2 regions of the Couchioplanes caeruleus genome follow, and region 1 is predicted to be linked to the other one. Evidence: riboswitches for the same ligand, from Rfam matches in the RefSeq annotation. Region 1 holds a riboswitch; the other holds the start of a gene.

Region 1 (7,124 bases):
GGGAGCCGGGGCGGACCGCCGGCCTCCCGACCTATGGCTTGGAGAGCAGGGCAGGCAGGGCCGCAGGGGCCTGCCGGAGCGTGTCGGAACTGGTGTCGTCGCCGCGGGGGGACGCCGGCGCCAGGATTCGTCGGCAGCCGTCCAGTTCCACGTAGATCTCATCCGGCGTCAGCAGGGCAAAGCGGCTCGCCGGGGTGCTGCACGCCTGCACCGGCCCGGCTGCCTGGACCTGCCGTTTGATGGCCGCCCATCGTCCGGCGGGCAGCAGATCCCGGAAGATGACCTCACCGCGCGGCTTGTCACTGCGCTGCTCACCCGCCGGGACCCGGTAGATGCACACGTGAACCGGGGCACCGTCGCCGGCCAGGTCGGCCAGGTCTTCGGCCGGCCTCGTGGCGCTGTCCGTGCCGGTCACCCAGACCATGGCGGCCCATTCATCGCTGCATCCGGCCGCGGCGGCCTCGGCCGACTCGATCTCCTGGAGCACGCGGGTCTCGTCGGGGCACTCGCGGGTCTCGTCGGGGCACTTACGCATCGTCAGAATGAGATCCATCGTCACGACGTTCTCGAACCCGGAGGCAAGCCCCTCTACCGACCGCTGCCCCTTGTCCAGCAGACGAATCCCGTCGTCTTCGATCCGGAACCCCGCCTGGCGGATCGCCCGTTGCACCAGTGCCCACAGGCGGCCCGAGGAGTTGCTGAAGACGAGACTCAGCTTGGCGTCATCCTTCATACGCCGGGATGGGATGGCGATGGAGGCCGTCCTCATGCTCGGCGAGGCCGAGCATCCGGCCGCGGCCGAGCAACTGCGGCACGTCGTTGCTGACGAAGGGCTCTCTGTCGAGATGCGGTGTGCCGCAGTTTGGGGGCTGGGAAGCGCGGGCCTCCAGCGACCGATTGACGTGTGGCCGCATGTGACCTCCGATGACGACGACATTCGCACACACGCCGTCGCCGCCATCGGCGAAGTGCCCGATGACTTCGCCGCGATCCTTGTGGATGCACTGTCCGACAGGTTGCCCCGCTCCGCGATAGCCGCGTATCTCCTTGCCCACGCACGACGGACAACGGAACTTCTCAAGGCTGTCCGTGAACCAGAAAGTCGGCGATGGGCGCTCGAAGGACTCGGCCGTATCCCCCCGGCCGAAGTGGAGCGAGGTGAACTTCTGGACGCAGACCTGCGGGCGATTCTTGAAGCCATCTGGGCAGCTCGATTCGGACAACCACTGGCATCACCTAGAACGACAGCCCGGCTTCAAGAGCTCCATGCCCAACGCATGAGGATTCCCCCTGAGAGGTACCTCCGAAGCGGCGGGCCGCACAGCTAATAGATGCCGTCAGCGCCCCTCCCCTGGTGAAAGGCCCTACCGAATCGTCCACCCTGTCAAGCCCGCCGGCCGTCGCCATGGGGCGATGATGCGGCGGTCGACGCTTCACGGAAGCTGCCCGCTCACACGGTGCGGACGGCGATCAGCGACTTCGTCATCCCCAGCAGTCGTTCCGAGCGGATCTCGGCGTCGGGGAAGAGATAGCGCATCTCCGCCTTTCCGACGAGCTCGGTGGTGAGCACCTGTTTCATCGCCAGCTCCCAGGACTTGCCGGGGGTATAAGCCAGCGGCCATTTCCGAGCCACGGCGACCCGGGCTGCCACCGGAAGAAACTGCATTCCGGGTGCGACCCAGTGCGGTTCGATCGGGAAATAACGGTACGGGGTCTGTACCCAGTAGCGCGGCGCCAGGGTGCTGACGGCCTCGGCCATCCGCCGGCGCTGTTCGTGACCACCGACATGTTCCAGGACGCTGTTGCTGAAGACCAGGTCATAGCGGCGTGATGCGATGCTGGCGGGCAGTTCGCAAGCGTCGGCATGGTCGGCCTCGGCCCAGTCGGGCAGCTCGGTGGGCAACGGCTCGAGGTTGACCACGTGCACGCGTGCCGGGCGCACGGGAACCTGGGTCCAGCTGCTGACCCGCCCGCCGAGATCGAGGACGGTCATCTGGGCAAGGTCCGGGAAGGTGTCGGACAGCCAGGCAGCGCGCAGCGCACGCCGTTTCGCGCCATAGGAAGTCGGCGAATCGACGAGATGGAACCGGAGTGAGTGGAGGGGCATTCCTGCCATCGTGGTCCTGCCCCGGCAGGGCGGCAAGATGTTCTCGGTATCGATTTAACATCGCGCTCTCCGTCCACGCGCGCAAGATCTACATGCGTCCACGGACGTTGCGCTGGCAGAATGCCGTGAACCCAGTCAATTTCGGACGACCCGCTACCTTTTTTTGCGACCAGATTGACGCTCGTCGTCGGACGCCCACACTCCGGCGGCTAAATGATCTTGAAGTGGGACTGTGTCTCGTTGGTCTCGACGACGAAAAGGGCTGTTCGTCCGAATCAAAGGCGTGCACGGTCGGATGGGGGTCGTTCTTTAGCCGCCGGGCTGATCGCCGCACCGGTAGCGAGGCTGCGCGAGATGGCTGGCGACGCCTGGGGCGTGTGGCTGGCCACCGTCACCATCGTGCTCGTGTTCGCTGGGACCATTGTCGGGCTCATGCTGCTGTTCTGGAGCGCCGAGCGGGCGGAGTCAGCCTTCGAGGCAACGATTACCGTGATGGTTCTGATAACGCTTGTTCGAGTCGTTGGAGCCGTTGCAGGACGGCGTGAGAACGACCCGCCGAATTAGTGATGTGTCAACGCCGGAGGCCGCTTCCCGCCGCCCGTCGCCGTCCTGAAGAACGGCGGGAACGCCAAGCTCCTGCATCTGCGTCCTCGTGACTGCGCCACCCGCCTGGAGAACATCGCCCGCTTCCTCGACTTCATCGGCGAAAGCATCATCCGCGCAGCAGAACAGGCCCGCGAGCTCCTCCGCACCAAGCCCGGAACAACCAGCGCGTTCTAGCGGTGGCATCGAAGGTGGTGGAGCCAGGCGATCATCGATCTCGGCGCGCGGGCCCGGCGATGGTCGGCATCTAAACATGGAACTTCGGCGAAGTCCACCTGAGTGCTCCGGACCGGGGGGAGGCGATCGTCTCATCCACATTTCTTGCTCGGCGCTGCTCGCGGCCGATACGGTCCCGTTTCGATTCGCGGCTCCGATGGCATCGACAGCCCGGGCCACCAGTCCTTTCGCTACGGGGGAACGCTTTCATGAATTTTTCGACCTTGGGGTCGGCTCGTCGCCTGATGGCCGCAGGCGTGACCGCGGTGTCTCTGACTTTGGGCGTGCCCACGGTGGCGCAGGCCGCGCCGATGGCGGGTGTGCTGGCCGCGGACGTGGCGGACCAGGGTCCGGCCAGCTACGAGCAGAAGCTGAAGGTGGCCGTGAAGTTCGGCCGCGGTGACGACGCCGCCCTGATCGAGCGGACCGACCGCGACTTTGTCATCGGGCTCTGGAAGCTCATCAAGGACGATCCGGACCACCTCGAAGTGAGCGCCGCCGCCGAGCTGGCGTACGGCACCTTGTCCGCGCCGGAAGGCTCGGACGCCACCGCAGCGGCCTGCCGGGAGTTCATCGTCACCGGCGTGTTCGCGGCGTTCGAACGGGACCTCGCCCGCGAGAAGGCCGAGGCCGACGCCAAGCGGCAGAGCGACCTCGCGCGTGCCGCCGCCGCGGCCAGCATCCACGTCGTCGCCGACGCGGCCATGCTCAACGGCGACGACAGGGCCTTCGCCCAGCTGATCTGGAAGCGTGTCGAGAACGACACCGACTGGCCCAAGGTCAAGGAGGCGGCCGCCGCCGCGCTCGCGGGCACCGCCGAGCAGCAGCGTACGTTCATCGCCTCCGGCCTGGCCGCCGCCGCCAAGCAGGACATCGCCGATATCATCGCCAAGGACCAGGAGAAGTCCGAAGCCGAGAAGGCCGCGGCGCTGGCACGCGCCGCGAAGGAGTCCGCCGCACACAAGATCGGGCTGGAGCCCACACCTCAGCTCCTCAACCTGCCGGACCGGGACTTCGTCACCGAGGTGTGGAACCACGCCGCCGGCGGCAGCGAGGTCCAGGCCGCCGCCATCGCCGCGGCACGGAGCAACGACCCGGCCGTGTGGAAGTCCTTCATCGAGGTGGGCATTCACCAGGCCAAGGACCGCGACACCCAGAGGGCCTTCGAGGCGGCGGCGGCCGAGGACCGCCGCCAGGTCGAGGAGATCCTGGTCCGGGCAGAGAAGATCCGGCACCGCAAGCTCGCCGCCGCGGCCCGCGCGGCGCTGGCCGGCACCCGGGATGACGTGAGCTGGTTCCGGCGTACCGGGCAGTTCGAGGTCGGGCCAGACGCGCTGACCGAGGACGCCCGCGCGGACATCCCCGTGGTCTACGGGTACGCCACCGGCGCCATCGCGCCGCTCACGTTCACGACCGGGCCGACGGGTGCATTCACGTCGAGCAAGGGCACCAAGACGGCCGACGGCGCCTACAACATCAGCAAGATCAAGACGTTCCGGGGCGACTTCAACGGCGACAAGATCGTCGACCAGGCGGTGCTCAACGGCGCGGCCGACGGGTCGATGTCGCTGGACACCTTCCTCGCCAAGCCCGACGGCACCTACCAGGCCGGCCTGCGTTCGTGGCAGCACAAGACGTTCGGCGCGTACGACAGGATGCGGCTGACCAGCGGCGACTTCAACAAGGACGGGCGTACCGACATCGCCGGGTTCCTCAGTTACCCCGACTACTCCATCGGCCTGCACACCTGGCTCGCGCGCGAGGACGGTGGCTTCGGCAACCCGACGCGGAGCTGGTTCGCCCCGGCGCAGCCGTACTGGGGCGAGGTCGGCCGGATGAAGATCTTCAGCGGCGACTTCAACAACGACGGCCGTACCGACATCGGGTCGTTCTACGGGCACGCCGACCACAGCGTCGCGATCTACACCTGGACCGCCAACACCAGCGGCGGCTTCGGAAACCCGACCCGGGCCTGGCATGCGCCGTCGACCCCGTACTGGGGCGACGTCAAGCGGTTGACCATCACCGCGGGTGACTTCAACGGCGACGGCCTCGGCGACGCTGCCGGGCTCTACGGGTACGCCGACGGCAAGCTGGCCATGTTCACGTTCACCGCCAAGCTCGGCGGCGGCTTCAACAACGCGCTCGTCTCCTGGAAGTCGACGACCGCGGCATTCGGCTCCTGGGATCGCACCCGCCTCACCGCCGGCGACTTCAACGGCGACGGCCGTGACGACGTCGCATTCCTCCACGGATACGACAACGGTACGGTCGCCCTGCACAGCCTGACCGCCGACACCACGGGCGCGTTCGCCGCCCCGGTCAAGGCGTACAGTTCCGCCACGTTCGGCTCGTACGGCAGCATCAACCTGGCCGACGACCAGACCTGAGCCAGGAAGCGCATCGCCGGCGCGCCGCCGCGCTCCGCGCGCGACAGCGCAGGCAGGACCGGGGCAGCGTCGCCGGTCGCCGGCCGATGTAGCCGATCGGAATGTAGAGAACGCCGGTGGTGGTACGCCGAACACGGTGTGCCACCACCGGCGTTTTGCCGCCGCCATCGGGGGTGGCTACCCTGGGGGTGATGCCGCATCGCGGACATCCCGGACGAGTGCGTGTCGTACCCGGCCTGACAAGACGACCGCCCCAGGGGTGAGTTCGTCATGGCATGGATCGTCCTGATCATCTCCGGCCTGCTCGAGACCGTCTGGGCCGTCGCCCTCGCCAAGAGCCAGTCCTTCAGCCGCATCGTGCCGAGCGTCGTGTTCGCCGTGGCGCTGGTGCTGAGCATGGCGGGGCTCGGCTACGCGCTGCGCAGCGTCCCGATCGGCACCGGCTATGCGGTCTGGGTGGGGATCGGAGCCGTGGGCACGGCGCTGGTCGGCATGGTCGCCCTCGGTGAGTCCACCAGTCTGCCCCGGCTCCTCTGCCTGCTCCTCGTCATCAGCGGCGTCGTCGGCCTCAAGTTCTTCCACTGACGGGCTCATGCCGCCGGTCCAGCGAGAGCGAAGCGTGAGGCTCAGGGCGAGTCGGTGTCGCGGGTTCGGGCAAGGGTGAGGCGTGAGGCTCAAAGCGGGCCGGTGCCGCCGGTTCAGCCAGGGTGAAGACCGAGGTGGGGACGCTCGGGAGAAGTTTCGGGCGACCGACAACAGCGCAGAGGCGGCGGGACGAGCATCTGTCGCCGGCTCAGCGGGGGATCAGCGTCAGGATGGAGGCCTCCGGGCGGCATGCGAAGCGGATCGGGGCCGTCGGGTGGGTGCCGAGGCCTGCCGATACGTGCAGCCACGCCTCGGAGCCCGGCCAGCGGTGCAGGCCCTTGGCCATCGCCTGCGGCAGGTCGCAGTTGGTGGTCAGTGCGCCGTAGCCCGGGACGCAGACCTGGCCGCCGTGCGTGTGGCCGGCCAGCAGGAGAGAGAAGCCGTCCGCCGCCATCGCGTCCAGGACGCGGGAGGCCGGGGTGTGGGTGACGCCGATGTGCAGGTCGGCGCCGGGGGAGGCTTCGCCCGCCACCGAGGGGTAGTCGTCGCGGTCCACGTGGGGGTCGTCGACGCCGACGAACTCGATCGACCGGCCGCCGGCCTTGAGCACCGTACGGGCGTTGTTGAGGTCTGCCCAGCCCGCCTCGCACAGGGCCTGGCGCAGGGTTTCCGTCGGCAGGTCGACGCCCTGGACGTACTCGCGCTCGGGCAGCAGGTATTGCAGCGGGTTCTTCCAGACCGGGCCGCGATAGTCGTTGGAGCCGAACACGAAGGCTCCCGGGAGACCCAGCAGTGGCTCGAGGGCGCGCAGGACGCCGGGCACCGAGTCGGGGGAGGACATGTTGTCGCCGGTGACGACCACGAGGTCGGGGTCGGTGCCGGCGAGGGCGGCGACCCAGGCCTGCTTGCGGTGCTGGGACGGCATCATGTGCAGGTCCGACAGGTGCAGGATGCGCAGGGGCTCCGCGTCCGGTTCGAGCACCGGGACGCTGAAGCGGCGCAGTGTGAAGAGGTTGCGCTCGACCAGGGAGGCATAGGCGAAGGTGGCGCCGCCGACGGCGGCGATCGCGGCGGCCAGGGCGATAAAGGGGCGCTTGCGCATGACGGTCAGAGTAGTTTGACCGTCCATGGGAACGCTGAAGGACCGCCTGAACGATGACCTGCGTGCCGCGATGAAGGGCCGCGACGAGCTGACCACCTCGACGCTGCGGATGGCGCTCTCG
Region 2 (7,124 bases), 2.5 Mb from region 1:
GGTGGCCGCCTATCGCATCGTTTCGGAAGCGTTGATCAATGTGGTTCGGCACGCCGCCGCGACCTCCTGCACGGTGACGCTTGTGCAGAGCACCGATGACGCCGCGCTCACAGTCGAGATCCGCGATGACGGGCGCGGCATCGCTCCTGAGATCGCGGCCGGGGTCGGCCTCATCTCGCTGCGCGAACGCGCCGCCGAGCTCGGCGGTCACTGCAGTGTCGAGGGTCCTCCGGATGGAGGAACGGTAGTACGGTGCCATCTCCCCCTGACGGAGCTCACCGCGATAGTGCCGTCGACCGACGAGCTCAGGACCGCCCATGCCGCCACCTGACGAACCCGTGCGGGTTCTCCTTGTCGACGATCATCCCGTCTACCGTGATGGCCTCGCCATGCTGCTCGACTCGGTACCGGCCATCGACGTCATCGGCACCGCCGAGGATGGCGCGGCCGCGGTCGCTCTCGCCGCCGACCTGCAACCGGACGTCATCGTCATGGACATTCTCATGCCCATCCTCGATGGAGTGGAAGCAACGCGCCAGATCACGGCCCAGAGCCCCCACATCGCCGTCATCGCACTGACGATGGCCGACGGCGACGCCACCCTGTTTGCCGCGATGCGCGCCGGGGCGATCGGATATCTGCTCAAGGGCGCCAGGCAGGATCAGATCATCCGGGCAATCGTCGCCGCCGCCCATGGAGAGGCGATCTTCGGACCGACGATCGCTCGCCGTGTCACCGAGTTCTTCGCCGCAGCACCCGCCGCGATCACCAGTCTGGCCTTCCCACACCTGACGCCCCGGGAGAACGAGGTGCTGCGGCTCATCGCGGACGGCCTGAACAACAATCAGATCGCCGACCGACTACAACTGTCACCCAAGACGGTTCGCAACACCGTGTCCAACATCTTCGCCAAGCTGCATGTCGTCGACCGGGCCGAGGCCATTCTGCGAGCCCGCGAGGGAGGCCTGGGCCGCTGAGGCGGACTCGTGGGGACCCACGCTGCCAGTTCGGGGACCGCGGCGCCGCGCCGCCGGCCTTCGCCGGCGGCGCGGTCGCCTCAGGTCGGCCTCGCTCTCGGTCAGGAGGCGATCTTCACCGGTTCGAGTCCGAGGTCGAGTTCCCGGTCGGCCGAGATGTCGACCCGCGTGCCGGCCAGCGTGGTGGCTTGCCCGGCGTTCCACTGTTGCGGAAGCCGGACGCGCACGCCTTCGCCGGTGGTCCACAGGACGGAGTGCTGCTGTGCGCCCTGCTGGATGCGCAGCACGTAAATATCGTCCCTGATGATGTACGACTGAAGCACCTTCCCGCCGCGAAGCCAATCGGCGGCGGCGCTGTATCCCCTGCCCTCCTCGCTGGGCGTGGTGTAGTCCGATGTCGCCGCCGACTCGAGCAGCTTGGCGTCGTGGCTTCCTTCCAAGGTGTAGAAGTTGAAGTTCTCCACGCCGCGACCGGCCATGAGCAACAGTGCCCGGGCGACGGCGGAGCGCCGTTCGACGGCGTTGACTTCCCGGCAGTTGCCGGGTTCCGCCGCGCAGAATGCGGCGTCGCAGGCGCCGTCCTTGAGGCAGACCGCGACCTTGTCGTTGAGGCAGGGTCCGACCCCGCCGACGCAGTTGGACGAGCTGCCCTCGGTGTTCCACAGCTTCTTGTGCTCGATGCCGTGCCGCCTCATCACGTCACGGATGTTGTCGATGTAGCCCACATTCTCCGGGTTTGTACCGAAGTACCAGTGGAATCCGACGCCGTGGACGGCCTCCGCGCCGCCGGCGGCAAGGAACCGGTCGAGCCAGCTCACGCCGCCGGTGGTGATGCCGGGGCTGACCAGGATCGCTTCCTCGTCCTCCCGGTCCAGCACGTCGCGCGCCAGCCGGGCGAGTTGGGCCATGCGCTCGGGGGTGCCGCTGTAGAACGACCTACCATCCGCACGAGGGCCGGCGTCGGGCTCGTTCCAGAGCTCGTACACGTCGATCTCGCCCTTGTACCGGCGGGCGACGGTACGCACGTAGTCCTTCCAGTCCTCGTCGTTCTTCGGAGGCGCCGCGGCGAAGTTCGGAGTGTCGGGCTTGGAGCTGGCCCAGTTCGGGGTCTCCCCCATGGTGTAGACGATCTTCAGCTTGGGATCGAGCGTGTTCCTGGTCTGGATCAGTTTCTTCATGAACGTCTGGTCGAGCCGCTTGCCGTACTGGCCGTCGTCCCAGGGCCAGACGTCCTGGTCCTTCTCCAGGAAGCGCCACGCGGTATTGGTGTCCCAGAGCCGGACCACGTGTTGTCCCAGCGCGGGCCACCGCCAGTTCGGGTTGTGCATCAACGGGCTGTGAATGCCGAACAGATTGTCCGAGACCACGCCGGTGCCCACCGGGTGGGCGGGATTGTCGTGCACCTCGGAGACGGTCAGGTCGTCGATGTAGATGTTCTTGTCGACCTGCCCGACGGTCAGCCGCAGTTGGATGCCCGTTCCGGCGCGCTGCACGCAGACGACGTCCATCTCCACCGGCTGCCAAGATCCGCCGAGCTTGAGGTTACGTACGGTGAGGAAGGTGTAAGGCTCCGGGGCCCGGCGCACCCCGAACTGCGCCGGCACCTCGGTCTGCCCTTGATCGGCCCGCAGATGTGCGGTGACGCGGTACTTCTTCTTCGGCTGGCAGGTGAACGAGTAGTAGAGCTCGGCCCTGCTCTCCAGCACCTTGTTGTCGGCGACGTAGGTCTCGCGCTTGAACCGCTGCGAGGTCGTGCCGTCGACGAAGTAGCCGGCGCGGGTCTCGGGGCCGGCCTCGAACGCGTCCGCCCTGTTGGAGGGGTCGTTCGGCTGCCAGCCGCGCGCGTACCGGCCGTGGGTGTACTCCCCCTCGAAGTCGACGTCGTGAACGAGCGTGGTCTGCTCCGTCGCGTCCATGCCGGCGGGAATGTCGATGGGCGCGATCCGGTCGGAGCCGGTGACGCGGAAGACGGCGTACCGGTCGATGAACACGTCGACGCCGGTCTCCTGGAGCCCGATGCGGAACGATCCTGCGACAGCCGCGGTGTAGGTGCCCTGGAAGGTGAACGACTTCCACTCCCGGGTCACCTCGATCGTCTTGCTGGCGTCCGGCGTGAAGGGCCGGACGTCCCGGCGCAGGAACAGATCGACCTTGGTGGTCCGTTCCGCTCGCGCCATGAACTGGACCCGGTACGCCTGACCCCGCACGAACGAGTGGGGATTCACCAGGTGGACGTCGGCGCCTTCGGGCCGGTTCTCCACCCGGAAACGCTGGGCGCCGCCGGCCACTCCGGCGCTGTCGCGGACGCCCTCACCTTTCGACAAGACCCAGCGGGCTTGCTGGCCGCTGCTGTTCGGCCAATGGTTCGGAGTGAATCCCTGTGCCGTTCGCTGGAAGTCCTCCTCGAACTCCTGGGTGAACAGCCGCTTCAGCCACGCCGGATCGGCTGACGCCGCGGTCGCCGGAATCGCCGCGGTCGTCGCGGCCACCACGGCGGCGACGACGAATGCCAGTATCGGTCGACGATGCGCGACCTTCGGTTCTCTTCCTGCAGCCACCGCTTCCCTACCACCTCTCTTGATGCGATCGCGGTTCTCGAGGGCGGTCCGCCCCGCGCGGGAAGCCTACGGAAGTGACTTGAACGCGTTCAATGACGCATGTCTCATGTGGAGCGTCTGGCCGTATCCGCGCCATTGTGTGCATGATGGGGAGATTCTGCGAAGCCGGTCGTCGCGCCGCGCGACCCGTGACATCGGATCACCTGAGCCATGTGAGGCTTTCGTAAAGGTTGCCGCTCGGCGGATCGAGAGGCGGCTGTCCGTCGGTAGTCTCCGGTGCAGTGGAGGTGGCGCGTGTTCCTGTCGAACGGTGCCCGTCGCGCGCGGACGCTGGCCTGGCTGGCCGTCGGCGTGGTCTGGGCCAGCTTGTTGATCCTGCCGTGGTGGCCGACCGACTACCTTGACCCGTACTTCCTGGAATACCGCACGGAGGCGATCAAGCGGTACCAGGAGGGCGGCGACGACTGGTGGGACGCGGTCCCGTACGGGTACTACCTGGTGGGCTTCCTGATCCACCTCGCCGCCGCGACGGCGACGCCCGTCCTGGCCGCCCGGCGTGGTTGGCACTGGGCGGCCGGCGTCACCCTGGTTCTCGCCACCGTCTGGGAGTTCACCGCGGTGGTGCCGTACGGCCTGCTCGGCGTGACGGTGGTGCCGTTCCTGCCCATGCTCGCCGGCGTGTTCATCGTGGTGGCCTGGGCGATGGTGCGGCGCGACGCCAAGGACTGGCAGGCCGGGACTCCCGAGCAGACCGAGGCCGGCACGCTGGCGCCGTGACCGCCTGTTGCGAGGGGAGGGACGGCTTGCTACTTTTCCCGTCGGAGACGGATGATCGTCTTCCCCGGACGAGATGCGCCGTACCCGGTCCGCAAAGACGACGCTCGTGGGAGGCGTCATGACCGGAGGCACGCACCCGATCGACTTCACCGCGGCACCCTCGCAGGGGCGCAGCCTCGACGTGCGGTGGATCCACGGCTCGGAGTCGGCCAAGCACAACACCGACCCCGACATCCAGGTGCACGCGTACGACGCCCACACCCTCATCCTGCGACAGAACATGGCGGTCCACTGCGAGGCGCCCTTCCTGTTCCTGCTGTTCGGCAACGACCGTGCCGTCCTGCTCGACACCGGGGCCACCGCCGCCGCGGAGTTCTTCCCGTTGCGCCGTACCGTCGACGACCTGGTGGGGCGGTGGCTGGCCGCACACCCCCGCGACCGGTATGAGCTGCTGGTCCTGCACACGCACGCCCACGGCGACCACGTCGCCGGCGACGGGCAGTTCGCCGGCCGGCCGGACACCGTCGTCGTGGGGGCCGACCGCGCCACGGCGTGGGCGTACCTCGGACTGGGCGCCGATCTGGACCGGGTGACCACACTTGACCTGGGCGGACGGGTGTTGGAATGCCTGGCCAGCCCCGGCCACCACGAGGCGGCGGTGACCTTCTACGACGCTTTCACCGGCTTCCTGTTCACCGGTGACACCGTCTATCCCGGACGCCTGTACGTGCAGGACTGGGCGGCCTTCCGCGACACGATCGACCGGCTCGTGCGGTTCACCGAGACGCGCGCGGTCAGCCACGTCCTCGGCTGCCACATCGAGATGACCACCACGCCCGGCGTCGACTACCCGATCCGCACCACCTACCAGCCCGACGAGCCGCCGCTGCAGATGAGCCCTCGGCGGCTGCGTGACGTCCGCGCAGCCATCGACGAGGTGGACGGGCGGACCGGCCGACACCCCTACGCCGACTTCGTCATCTGCTGGGAACCGTGAGGGTCGGCAACCCCGGCGGCCTCCCGTTGCCGGCCGCCGCCACGATGGTGAGCGGGTCACCATCCCCAGCGCCGCAGACCGGAAGCGGCAGCCGGACCTGAGTCCGGCTGCCGCGCCGCGAGGGTCGGCGAAGAGCGACGCCCCTCGGCTATATCGGGGGTTTTGTCGTCCGCGGCGTAGTCGGAATGCAGCGACGCCGGCCACGACGCGTGCCAGGGCTCAGTGGAGCGGGGGTTCGCCGAAGACGTGGCGGATCCGGTAGAGGTCGCGGAGGCGGGGTTCGGTGGTGCCGCTGACCCAGCGGCTGATCGTCTTCGTCGACACCTGCAGTGCGCGAGCCGCCATTTCCATGGACATGCCCTCGGCTCGCAGCCTGGCGGAGAGCCAGGTGGCGAAGGACCCTTCGGCCCTCTTCGGGGCCGGCATGGCGAGCGGTGGCTTGGACTCGGGCCGCGATTGCGCGATCGGGGCTCCGCGGTCGGGCACCGGATCGGTGCCGACCCCGGTCGGATCGCCGGGGCGCAGCGCCGGAGTGGTCCCACGGCCGGGCACCGGCTCGCGGTCCAGGGCCATGAGCACGTCCACCTCCGCCGACGTGGGAAAGATCCGCAATGAGATCTGAATGGCGCCATTCGTGCCGGCAACCTCCAGGAGGACGTCGGCGACCCGGTCGCACAGCGTGCGGACGTCCTCGTCGGACACCGGACTAGCGGTGAGCTGTCGGCGGAAGAGGTCACGAATGTCGGGCAGCGCGGAGGGGCGCGCCCGGAACGTCTGGGAGACCACCACGACCGGCAAGACCTCGATGTCTTCCTCGCCCAACCCCGGAGACGGCGACATCTTGCCTCCTTACCCAGGATCCGATGTGGCCATCGGAAAGAGCTTACGGATGTATCTCGTACCCGATCGGGTGACGTCCACCGCCGGATCCGCGAAATAGGCTGGCCTCGACCGAATACTGAACCGCCTGAGTCCCCAGTCGCACCTGGATCGGACGGTGACGGCTCGTGAACGTCTCACCCCTCGACGGCGATGAGCAGGTATTACACGTCCTCTGGATGAACGGCGGTCTGAGCTGCGACGGCGAGTCGGTGGCGTTGACTGCGGCGACCCAGCCCAGCATCGAGGATCTCGTGCTGGGTGCCCTACCGGGCCTTCCGCGGATCGCGCTGCACTGGCCGTTCTTCGGGTTCGAGAACGGCCCGGACGGTAGCGCCGACAGCTTCATCGAATGGTTCCATCGCGCCGACCGCGGCGAGCTGGAGCCGTTCATCCTGATCGTCGAGGGGTCCGTGCCGGACGAGAACAACAAGGAGCAGGGTTACTGGAGCGGGTTCGGCACCGATCCGCGGACCGAGCAGCCCATCACCACCACCGAGTGGCTGGACCGGCTGGCGCCGAAGGCGACGGCGGTGATGGCGGTCGGCACCTGCGCGGCGTACGGCGGCATCCATGCGATGGCCGGCAACCCCACCGGCGCGATGGGCGTCCCGGACCACCTCGGCTGGGAGTGGAAGTCCAAGACCGGGTTGCCGCTGGTCTGCGTGCCGGGTTGCCCGACCCACCCGGACAACCTGTCCGAGACCATCCTCCACCTGCTCTACCAGATCAGCGGGCAGGCTCGGACGATCCCGCTCGACGAGGCGTTGCGGCCGCGCTGGTTGTTCGAGGCGACCGTGCACTCCGGGTGCGACCGGGCCTCCGCCTACGACCAGAGCGACTTCGCGACCGGGTACGGGTCGTCGAACTGCCTCGTCAAGGTGGGGTGCTGGGGTCAGGTGGTGCGGTGCAACGTCGCGAAACGAGGGTGGATCA

The links. A riboswitch is a leader RNA that binds a small molecule or an ion and turns the genes downstream of it on or off. The one in region 1 is predicted to bind guanidine.
Region 2: it holds a riboswitch for guanidine, as region 1 does, so the genes downstream of both, EDD30_RS33385 (MBL fold metallo-hydrolase) here and EDD30_RS21660 (DMT family transporter) in region 1, are expected to answer to the same signal.

What each region holds. Positions count from the first base shown of each region.
Region 1 covers NZ_RJKL01000001.1:4,872,678-4,879,801, forward strand. Annotated here, with positions in the region: gene EDD30_RS21630 (hypothetical protein) at 32-733, opposite strand; gene EDD30_RS21635 (hypothetical protein) at 723-1,223, opposite strand; gene EDD30_RS21640 (class I SAM-dependent methyltransferase) at 1,451-2,107, opposite strand; gene EDD30_RS21645 (hypothetical protein) at 2,462-2,671, shown strand; gene EDD30_RS21655 (FG-GAP repeat domain-containing protein) at 3,193-5,316, shown strand; guanidine-III (ykkC-III) riboswitch at 5,505-5,571, shown strand; gene EDD30_RS21660 (DMT family transporter) at 5,587-5,901, shown strand; gene EDD30_RS21665 (metallophosphoesterase) at 6,110-7,003, opposite strand; gene EDD30_RS21670 (GatB/YqeY domain-containing protein) at 7,029-7,124, shown strand, end outside.
Region 2 covers NZ_RJKL01000001.1:7,392,723-7,399,846, reverse strand. Annotated here, with positions in the region: gene EDD30_RS39520 (sensor histidine kinase) at 1-331, shown strand, start outside; gene EDD30_RS33400 (response regulator) at 318-977, shown strand; gene EDD30_RS33395 (glycosyl hydrolase) at 1,079-3,535, opposite strand; gene EDD30_RS33390 (hypothetical protein) at 3,830-4,312, shown strand; guanidine-III (ykkC-III) riboswitch at 4,353-4,419, shown strand; gene EDD30_RS33385 (MBL fold metallo-hydrolase) at 4,431-5,309, shown strand; gene EDD30_RS33380 (helix-turn-helix domain-containing protein) at 5,529-6,149, opposite strand; gene EDD30_RS33375 (NADH-quinone oxidoreductase subunit B family protein) at 6,317-7,124, shown strand, end outside.